DNA from 2 places in the Shewanella sp. SACH genome. Region 2 is predicted to be linked to the other one. Evidence: riboswitches for the same ligand, from Rfam matches in the RefSeq annotation. Region 2 holds a riboswitch; the other holds the start of a gene.
What was found. Region 2 has a riboswitch for cyclic di-GMP ahead of gbpA (N-acetylglucosamine-binding protein GbpA). Riboswitches for the same ligand answer to the same signal wherever they lie in the genome.
Positions count from the first base shown of each region.

Region 1: it holds a riboswitch for cyclic di-GMP, as region 2 does, so the genes downstream of both, BM607_RS11910 (glycosyl hydrolase family 18 protein) here and gbpA (N-acetylglucosamine-binding protein GbpA) in region 2, are expected to answer to the same signal.

Region 1 is NZ_MPDG02000002.1:917,108-922,029, forward strand. It holds gene BM607_RS11900 (aminopeptidase P family protein) at 1-892, opposite strand, end outside; gene BM607_RS11905 (ROK family protein) at 1,285-2,070, shown strand; cyclic di-GMP riboswitch class I at 2,382-2,470, shown strand; gene BM607_RS11910 (glycosyl hydrolase family 18 protein) at 2,586-4,922, shown strand, end outside.
Region 2 is NZ_MPDG02000002.1:570,053-574,974, reverse strand. It holds gene BM607_RS10405 (aromatic amino acid transport family protein) at 139-1,314, opposite strand; gene gbpA (N-acetylglucosamine-binding protein GbpA) at 1,881-3,326, opposite strand; cyclic di-GMP riboswitch class I at 3,449-3,548, opposite strand; gene BM607_RS10395 (TMEM165/GDT1 family protein) at 3,960-4,514, shown strand; gene katB (catalase KatB) at 4,910-4,922, opposite strand, start outside.

The DNA.
Region 1 (4,922 bases), 350 kb from region 2:
AAGAAACGGGATCGATTCCAGCAATCAATTTAGCCCCCGCTTCACGGGCGAGGTTTTGTGCCCAAGCGTTAGCCGAGTTCGGATCGGCCAGCAGTTTGACGCCTTGCAAGCTGGCAAGGGTATCGGCGAGCGTGGCTTCGTCCTTAAAGCTAACGCCTGCACTGACATGCTCCTCAATGCCCTCAGGGAGTTTGCTTAAATCGGTAAACAGCTGCATATCGCCATTAGCATGAAGCAGGGCACTGCCGAGCACGACAGGCAGACGCGGAATATCGTTACCGCGAATGTTTAATAGCCAGCAGAAAGAATCTAAGGCGGCGATCAAAGCAACATCACCACCGGCTTTTTTTACTAAGGCGCCAATTTCAATGCGTTTTTGTAGACTGGTTTTACCGGCACTCTCGTTACTGAATAACGTGATTGGCGCACTCGATGGTGCGGGGCGATCCTGCCAATGTAAATCGATAGGATTTTGCTCAACCGCCACTAATTCGATTTGGGCTTTGTTTAAGGTCGCTTTGGCATTTTCAAACCAAGCTAAAGTATGCAAGCGTGCATCGAAGCCAACGCGAGATCCCGCTGGCAGCGTGTCACATAACCACTCAATTTGCGGTGTGTCTGTCAGGCTTTCATAGCTGAACAGTGCGGCATCCACTTGCAGACGAACTTGAACCGTATAACGGCCGTCGGTAAAGATAGCGGCTTTATCTTTCAATACGATAGCCATACCTGCCGAGCCAGTGAAGTTGGTTGCCCAGTACAAACGTTCGTTATGTTCTGGCACATATTCGCCCAGATACTCGTCGGCGCGGGGAATGATAAAAGCATCGAGATTGGCGGAAGATAATTCGCTGCGAATGGCACCGAGGCGGCTGGCAATTGAATGTGACATATGGGCTCCAAGTGAGACTTGCACGCTGTGCGAGTCGGTAGGCAAAGCTTGCCTAAGGATAAGTAGGTATATGTTTATTTGAGTTCTAACCAGCTCGGATTATCGCAAGCCTAACGCGCTGGATGCAAGGGGAGCGAATAAAGGATTTTGTATACAATCGTGAATTTGTGCTGACTGTGATGAGCAAGCTAAGTGTTTTACCCTTAATTTATTTGTGTGATTCTTAGCATAAAACCTGAGTAAAACAAAATGTCAGTCATATTTTTTGTAGACTTGTTCCTTACAAATTAGCGACTTAAGTTTTATTCAATCGCTAACATTTGGACCCTATGCTAACATTTGCCATCTCCGCTCGGGGTCAGAGTGGGGCGCATGTATCAGTGGAGTAAGCGATGCAAATACTAACAATAGATGTGGGCGGTACGACAGCCCTGTTCGAACTTCAGCTCGCGGGACATACAGAACAATATAAAATCCCCACAGGCGAAGGTTTTAAAATTGAAGAGTTAAATAATCAAATCGCTGCGCTTGAACGCGATTACGATTTACAGCATTACCAATTAGCGATTGGCGTACCAGGACTCGTACAAAATAATCGTTTGGTTGCCTGTAAATCGTTACCCGGACTCAATGGCTTGAGTTTTGACACAGTGAAAACTCAAGGCGAGCTTAAGTTTATTTGCAACGATATGGATGCGGGTATGCAAGCCACGTGCGATGCCAAATATGCCTGTGAGTTGTTGGTCATGTGCGGCACCGGGATAGGGATGTCGATTGCGTTTAATGGGCAAGCTTTTACAGGTGCGACGGGGGTTGCAGGGGAGTTGGGGCATTGCCGCGTGATGACTGAATCAGGCGAATTTAGTTTAGAGCAACTCGCCAGTGGCGATTCTGTGCGTAGCCGTAACATCACTACTCAGGATGATTTATACCGTGCGGGCAGTTACCTTGGTATGGGGCTGGCGTGGACAGTGAATTTATTTAATCCCAATCGGATTTGGCTCGCGGGTAACATGATGAACAGTGCTCCTTACTACAAAGGCTGCCTCGAAAGCTTAAAGCAAATGGCATTGAGCGCGCCCTTAGCTGAGATGAAAATCAACCGCGTCGATGATATGGAAACCTTAGTGTGCAGAGGTTTATCTGTGATGCTCGCAAGGGATTATCCACGCGTATAAGGATCATAGATGCTGTTTGCTTATGATTTTGAATTATTAGAGTTCAGCGGCTCAGCCCTAGCAATTTAAGCAGTATTCGCAGCATAAATAGTGAAATTGATAACAGGACAGGTGATGCCTTTGGCTTATCGTGTCCTGTTTTTTATGGCTAAAATAGTCAGCAAATCCTTAATTATCAAAGTAAATATTAGAAATAGTTGAACTGTATTTAATTGCTTTCTTATCAGACCACTACCTTAGTTGATAATATTTTGTTGCATTTTTATTGCGCTTACGTCTATGCTGATTATCGCAATGACAACGTTGTCATTGCGTGTAAAAGGCAAACCAGTTGAAAAACTGGGACGCAAAGCCTCCGGTCTAAGGGTTCGTCTGTACCTATGATAGCGGGGATACCACAGGTTTTTCTTCGTGCAATTGTCAGTCGTGTTGCATGGTCTTAAGAGAGTGTTGTTTCCTGTCTACGCTTTGTTTGCCTTATTGATTCATATAAAAAAATTCAATAGGGATATCTCATGTTCAAGACTCAAATTTCAACATCAGTCTTGCTGGTGGCATCGGCGCTGGCATCTACCGTGAGTGCCAGTGCATTTGCCGCAGCGCCCGGCAAACCGACTATAGGTTGGGGCGAAACCAAGTTCGCTATTATCGAAGTTAATCAAGCCGCTACGGCTTACAATCAGTTGGTGACCATTAAAGATGCTGCCGACGTGTCCGTCAGCTGGAACCTTTGGAGTGGTGATGTGGGCAATAAAGCCCAAGTGCTGCTCAACGGTAATGTAGCTTGGGAAGGCCCCTCAGGCGCTTCGGGAACCGCTAACTTTAAGGTGAACAAAGGCGGCCGTTATCAGATGCAAGTGCAACTGTGTAACAGCGATGGTTGTACGGCGAGCGATGCCAAAGAAATCCTCGTGGCCGATACCGATGGCAGCCATTTAGTGCCACTCAATGCTCCGCTTAAAGAAAACAATCGTCCATACGTTAACAAGTCGGGCAAAGTGGTCGGCAGTTACTTTGTAGAATGGGGCGTGTATGGCCGTAAGTTCCCTGTCGATAAAATCCCAGCACAGAACTTAACTCATATTTTATATGGCTTTACCCCTATTTGCGGTGGTGATGGCATTAACGATAGCTTGAAAGAAATCGACGGCAGTTTCCAAGCGTTGCAACGTGCCTGTAGTGGCCGTGAAGATTTTAAAGTCGCTATCCATGATCCTTGGGCGGCGGTCCAAATGCCACAGGCGGGCGTGAGTGACTACTCCGATCCCTACAAAGGCAACTTCGGCCAATTGATGGCGTTGAAGCAAGCCCACCCCGATCTAAAGATTTTACCTTCGGTCGGTGGCTGGACGTTATCTGATCCCTTCTTCTACTTTGGCGATAAAACTAAGCGCGATACCTTTGTCGCATCGGTGAAGGAATTCCTGCAAACGTGGAAGTTCTTCGACGGCGTTGACATTGACTGGGAATATCCAGGTGGTGGCGGTGCGAATCCAAACTTAGGTAATGCCAATGACGGTGAAACCTATGTAACCCTGATGCGTGAACTGCGCGCCATGCTCGACGAGTTAAGTGCTGAGACGGGTCGTACCTATGAACTGACTTCCGCAATTGGTATCGATGCTCAAAAAATGGCAAAGGTCGATTATCAGGCTGCTCAGCAGTACATGGATTACATCTTCTTGATGAGTTACGACTTCAATGGCGGTTGGACAAATACTGAACTCGGTCATCAAACCAATCTTTATGAGGCGAGTTGGGATCCTGATACCCGCTACACCACAGACAAGGGTATTAAAGCTCTGTTAACTCAAGGTGTAACCCCAGGGAAAATTGTGGTTGGTGCTGCTATGTACGGCCGCGGCTGGACAGGCGTGAATGGCTACACGGGCAATAACCCATTCACGGGGACAGCGACGGGCAAAGTGAAAGGCACATGGGAAGATGGCATAGTGGATTATCGCCAGATAGTGAACGAATACATGGGGAGCGGTTGGACTTACAGCTATGATGAAACGGCCGAGGCGCCATCATTGTTCAAGGCATCTACGGGGGATTTAATCACTTTCGATGATGCTCGTTCCGTTAAAGCTAAGGGCCAATATGTGCTTGCCAATCAGTTAGGTGGTTTATTTGCATGGGAAATTGATGCCGATAACGGCGATATTCTAAATGCGATGCACGAAGGTTTAGGTCATGGCGAAGGAACTACGCCACCGGTGAATAAAGCGCCGATTGCCAATGCGGGTGCGGATGTGAATGTCACAGGTCCCGCCGATGTGGTGCTCAATGGCAGCGGTTCGCGGGATCCTGAAAATGAGGCGCTGACGTATCTTTGGACTCAAGTGTCTGGCCCAACGATTGCCATCACAAACGCGGATATGGCGAATGCGGCGATTCAACTGAGTGCAACGCAAACCGATGTTGCCTATAGTTTTAGCCTCAAAGTGACAGATCCAGAAGGGCTATCTGCCACAGATTCAGTGACAGTGACCAATAAGGCGGATACTCCGAACCAAGCTCCCGTGGTGAGTGTAGCTGCCACTGCAACAGTGGAAGCGGGTAAAACCGTTAGCATAGTGGCGAGTGCCTCTGATGCCGACGGTGATGCCTTAACTTACGCTTGGACTGTGCCCGCTGGCGTGTCGGCAACCGGACAAAATAGTGCCACCTTAGTGGTCACTGGGCCTAATGTCACCGAAGCGACCAGCTATGGTTTGAGCGTGCTGGTTTCCGATGGTGCCTTGGATGCGAGCGCATCGACGAATCTCACCGTGACGCCAAAAGTGATCGGTGGTGGTTGTGATGCAACCGATCCTAATGCCGGTAACTATCCTACTTGGCAAACCAGT
Region 2 (4,922 bases):
GGGCCTGACTTTATCACATCGGATACACTTTATAACAGACTCAGAAAAATTCGCTTACAAAGCAAATACATTCCATCAAAGTTACCCCGCGGCGTTCGCTACAATGCTGACGCTAGCCGCGAGCTAAATACCAAGCCGTTAGATTGCAACAAATAGCTGCGCGCCCACAATCACAGCGCCTAACAAACCTGCCATCACTAAGCCCGCAGAACCACCCGACACTTGATAACCGCCCGGTTGTGTTTGGCGTTGACGCAATGCCATCACGATTGGCAAGAAGATGATCATCACCACCAATGGCACGGCTGCGAATCCCAGTACCGCCACAAAGCCTTCTGGCAGATAGAGCGCACATAATACTGGCGGAATAAAGGTTAACAGCCAGGTCTGCATACGGCCGGCAAACGTCTCTTTAGCGCGGGTTAATTCGGCGACAAAGTCATACAGGCTTAAGGTCACCCCTAGGAATGAGGTCACTAGGGCTAAATCGGCGAATAACGAAATACATTTGCTGATCCAAGGCGTATGAGCAATATCCTGCAATGCCGTCACCAGTGACGGTAATGAACCTTCAAAACCACTGACTTCATAGCCGCCTACTGTGCCTAAGGTCACCAATAGCCAAAGCACATAACAAGCGAGTGGAATCGTCGAACCGATTAACAATACCTTGCGCAGTGAAACTGCATCGCCATCCAGATAACGCACTAAAGTGGCAATACAAACGTGGAAACCAAAAGAAGTAAACACTACGGGAATCGCCGCCATCCAACTGCTGGTCATCGACTCGGCAATCGCGCCCGTTGCCATGCTGGCAATACTGACTTCAGGCAGGAGAAATAACACCACAACCACCAGCAGTAAAATCATTAACGAAAACAGGAAGCGGGACACTTTATCGACCCAAGCCACACCGAGCGCCGCAAATCCGCCGAGCACTAGGGTAAACAACAATACCGCGACTTGATTATCGAGCACGATATCAAACATATTCTTCGCTTTAAGCACTAATAGCGATGACCCACCGGTGAGATAAGCCGCAGTCAAAGCAAATAATAAACTTAAGAAAGAAGCGCCTTGAATTATCTGGCCTTTTTTACCCAGCAATTTACCCGTAATGACATGCAGATTATCACCTACACCAGTGCGTAAGTTAATTTCGAGCATCAGTAATGAGGTATAGGCAGATACGCCCCAAATAACGACGAGTAACACTAACGCCGGAATAATACCTAAAGCTGCGGTAGCTAAAGGTAAGGCTAACATACCTGCGCCAATGGACGTCCCGGCAACGATGGCGATCGAGCCTAACATTTTTGAATTCACACAATAGTCCTGTTCAATGATTAATTATTATTTTATTTGAGTAAGATTTGAACCGATAAAGCCTTGCGTCTTAAATCGAAATAAGCAACACATCACTTAAAGCAGCTTCAAAAAGCATCCAATCGGATCTCATTCCTGCAGATCAATTGGCCCCAATAGCTTTTGAATATTTCAACCCAGTAGCCATTGAGGCTAACTAAATCGGTTGCATAAAAGTGGCATGACTTTCAATTGTGATAATCCCAATAACAACATAGGTAAAATAGATAGTTTGGGACATTAACAGAGCCAAACACAGTGGGCAAGCCAGTTGTGAACAAAGATAAGTCGCGCACTGTACGGTAACAACTTAATAGCGCTGTGGTAAACGAAAACATACAAGCCAACAAAATCGCTACCTTTGTTGGAAATACGTGGGGTGCCGCATTGTGGGTGAATCGAGGTAAAACGTATATTTTGACTGTCGCGAGCGCGCTGAATATGGGCTTAAACATATTCGCTGTGTTTAAGCCCAATCACATCATGTTGAGAATCGATTAACTCAACATGTTAATTTACAGCTCAGTCCACGCCATAGTCCAAGAAGCGCCAACACCTGGCTCAAATCCTGTGGCAGAAGCCGACCACTGCATGCAATAGCCGCTATAGGGGAATGGCTTACATTGATACACTTTGCCATTTTTAGGCTGTAACACTGTGGTGCCTGCAACGTAACCTTTCACCCCTTCAGGGAAGACAAAATCCGCTTCCGGCGTTGGTGCTTGATCCTTTAAGAAGAGATCAAAGTTCTGCTGAATAACATCACCTTGTTTAGGCTCAGCTTTAACCTGCAAGTGATAATGCCCTGCTTTAGGCGCAACCACGTCTAACACTAAGCTCGCGCTGGTATTATTAACGGTTTGGCTGACAAAACCGGCAGCCGTGCCATCGTGGTTAAACAAATACGCAGACACTAACATTTCAGCATTGCTGGTGACGTCAAAACGAACCTGCGCCGCGCCGTCGATAATTTGATAATCGTCGGCAAGTGAAGTGACTTCTAAGCTGTTGCCCGGTGCGGGCGCCAGATCAAATCCCACTTCGACACGCTCAATACCTGAAGTCGTCGCAGTAAAAATGTCGTTTTTGCCATACACAGGCTCAATCACACCTGATGCATTTTTTTGTCCCGCTTTTAACTGAGACTGCTGGGCATTAATCGCGCTCGCTAATAGGAAAGGCCAATTTTGTTTATCACCTTGAGTCGCATCGCTAATGGTAATGACTGTTTGTTTAGCCGGTTGCTCACCATTGGCATCGAACACTCGGGTCATCACTTTATCGCCCGCCTTGAGATCGAGTGACGGATTGATGTCGCCCACATCGAGCCATTCACCCGGTAGGACGGGACCCGAATCTAAGTTCACATCGATAGCATTGTAGAAACTGTTGGTGGTATCACCCACTTCCCACACGGCTAGAATCACTTGATAACCGCTGCGACCTTCTGGCACATAGCAGTCATGGGTCACTAACTTAGGTGGCTGCACCATGCCACCATCGACTACGCAGAATGGCGCTAAGTCAAAGCTCGCACGGCTTAAAGCTTGGTTTTGATTCCAATCTTGGCGAGTTAAATAATAACGCCAATTGCGGGTGACATGATTGGCAGTGAACTGCCAACTGAACTTATTCCAGCCCGCTTTAATATCTGTCTTTGACCAACGGCTGGGACTCTGTTCATCTAAAGGCGAGAAAGCACCATTACCCGCACTCGCCAGTTTGCCATCCGCAGGACCTGACTCAGGAAAACCCGATGGTCCTTCAACGCTTTGCGGTTCCCATTGCACCGCGCCACAGTTGGTATTATTGCCGGTTTTACAGGCATAGGAACGTGACTCTGGCGCCACAACATAACCGTGTGCCTGTACAGAAATACTCACAAATGTATTTGCCGCCATCACTGCGGCGGCCAATAAACTCAATTTAGAAACAGGGGAAAAAACAGTAGGATTTGCCACTTTAATGCACTCCATTTGCACCCATCTTCGCCAGTATTGGCTTGGGCTTAGGTATAAAAGTGGTATTTGGGCAAACAACAGCATTAAACAGCAGTCGTTTATCTTTCACAGAAATCGAATTCTGCGGCAACTCCGCTATCTTAGTTCACTAAAAAATCCATTTACAACCTTAGACCGGAAGCTTTGCGTCCTAACTTTTCAATTAGTTTGCCAAATACGGTAGGTGTCATCGAATCACTACGAGTTAATAGTATGTAATCAAGTAGAAATGACCTGGCTAAATTAGCAACAAAAGACAACGCTGTCAAAAAATTAACCCATTTATATTCATATAATTACAGAATGTTGCGCGGTATTTTTCTGACGCCTGTCAAACATCCATTCGTGCCTACTGCGATAAACTCGTGCTTGAAACCGAAATTCACTTAGGTATAATGCCCACCTCGCTTCGGGGGAGTAGCTAACTGGATTTCGAGCCATCGTCATCTAGGGTGAACATCAACATACTTGGCCACACGCCATGGTGTTCACAGCAAATCATCGATTTGCCCAGCAAGACCTGAGCACAATGACTGCACCTAGGGGTGGACGGTTTATTGTGCTTATGTCTTAACCACCCCTAAAGGATCACACTTGGAAGCCCTACTTGCCTCAACCTTTACGGTTGCTATTGCCGAAATTGGCGATAAAACTCAATTGCTTGCACTTATTCTCGCCGCAAGATTTAAAAATAAAACCGCCATTATTTTAGGCATTTTTCTGTCAACGTTATTCAACCATTTTGCCGCCGCTTGGATTGGCCAATGGGCGATTAACTGGGTCAGCCCAGATCTTGCCCGCTATTTAGTTGCCACATCTTTCTTCGCGATAGCCCTTTGGGTGTTAATCCCAGATAAAGTCGATGCTGAAGAGAGTCGTTTCTACAAAATGGGCCCCTTCCTCGCCACCTTCATCCTGTTTTTCATCGCCGAGATGGGGGATAAAACGCAAATCGCAACGGTAGTGTTAGCCGCAAAATACGATTCATTAACTATGGTGGTTGCAGGCACAACCTTAGGTATGCTGCTTGCCAACGTACCTGTGGTGATCGCAGGCCATTTCAGCGCCGAAAAATTACCTATGTTGTGGATACACCGCGGCTGCGCCGTATTATTCGCACTCTTAGGCGTTGTCACTCTGCTGTTCTAATACCAATCGTAATAAATATCTGTTCATTCAGCGGGAGTTCAACGCGCTTTAGACAAGGCGAAGGCTTGAAGGCATAGTGGTGCCTTGAACGCAGTATAAAGCGCCTTGCCATGCCGTTAACATCAGCCGCCCTTCGGGAGCAACACAGGCATCCCACTCCTGTGTTGCATTGACTTAAAAGGGAATAACCATTTCTGCGTCAATGCGCATTGGATTGAAATGCCTGTGAGGCTCTGAACTGATTAGATATTTAATGTGATTGGTATAAATGCTTTAAAGCTTGAATTACCGCAACAAAAAGGCCAGTGATAAACATCACTGGCCTTTCTACTTACGACGGTTTTATTGAGATAAACAGTGTCGACTAAGGAAACTGAACTTCTTAGAAACGCAGTTTATAGCCCTAAT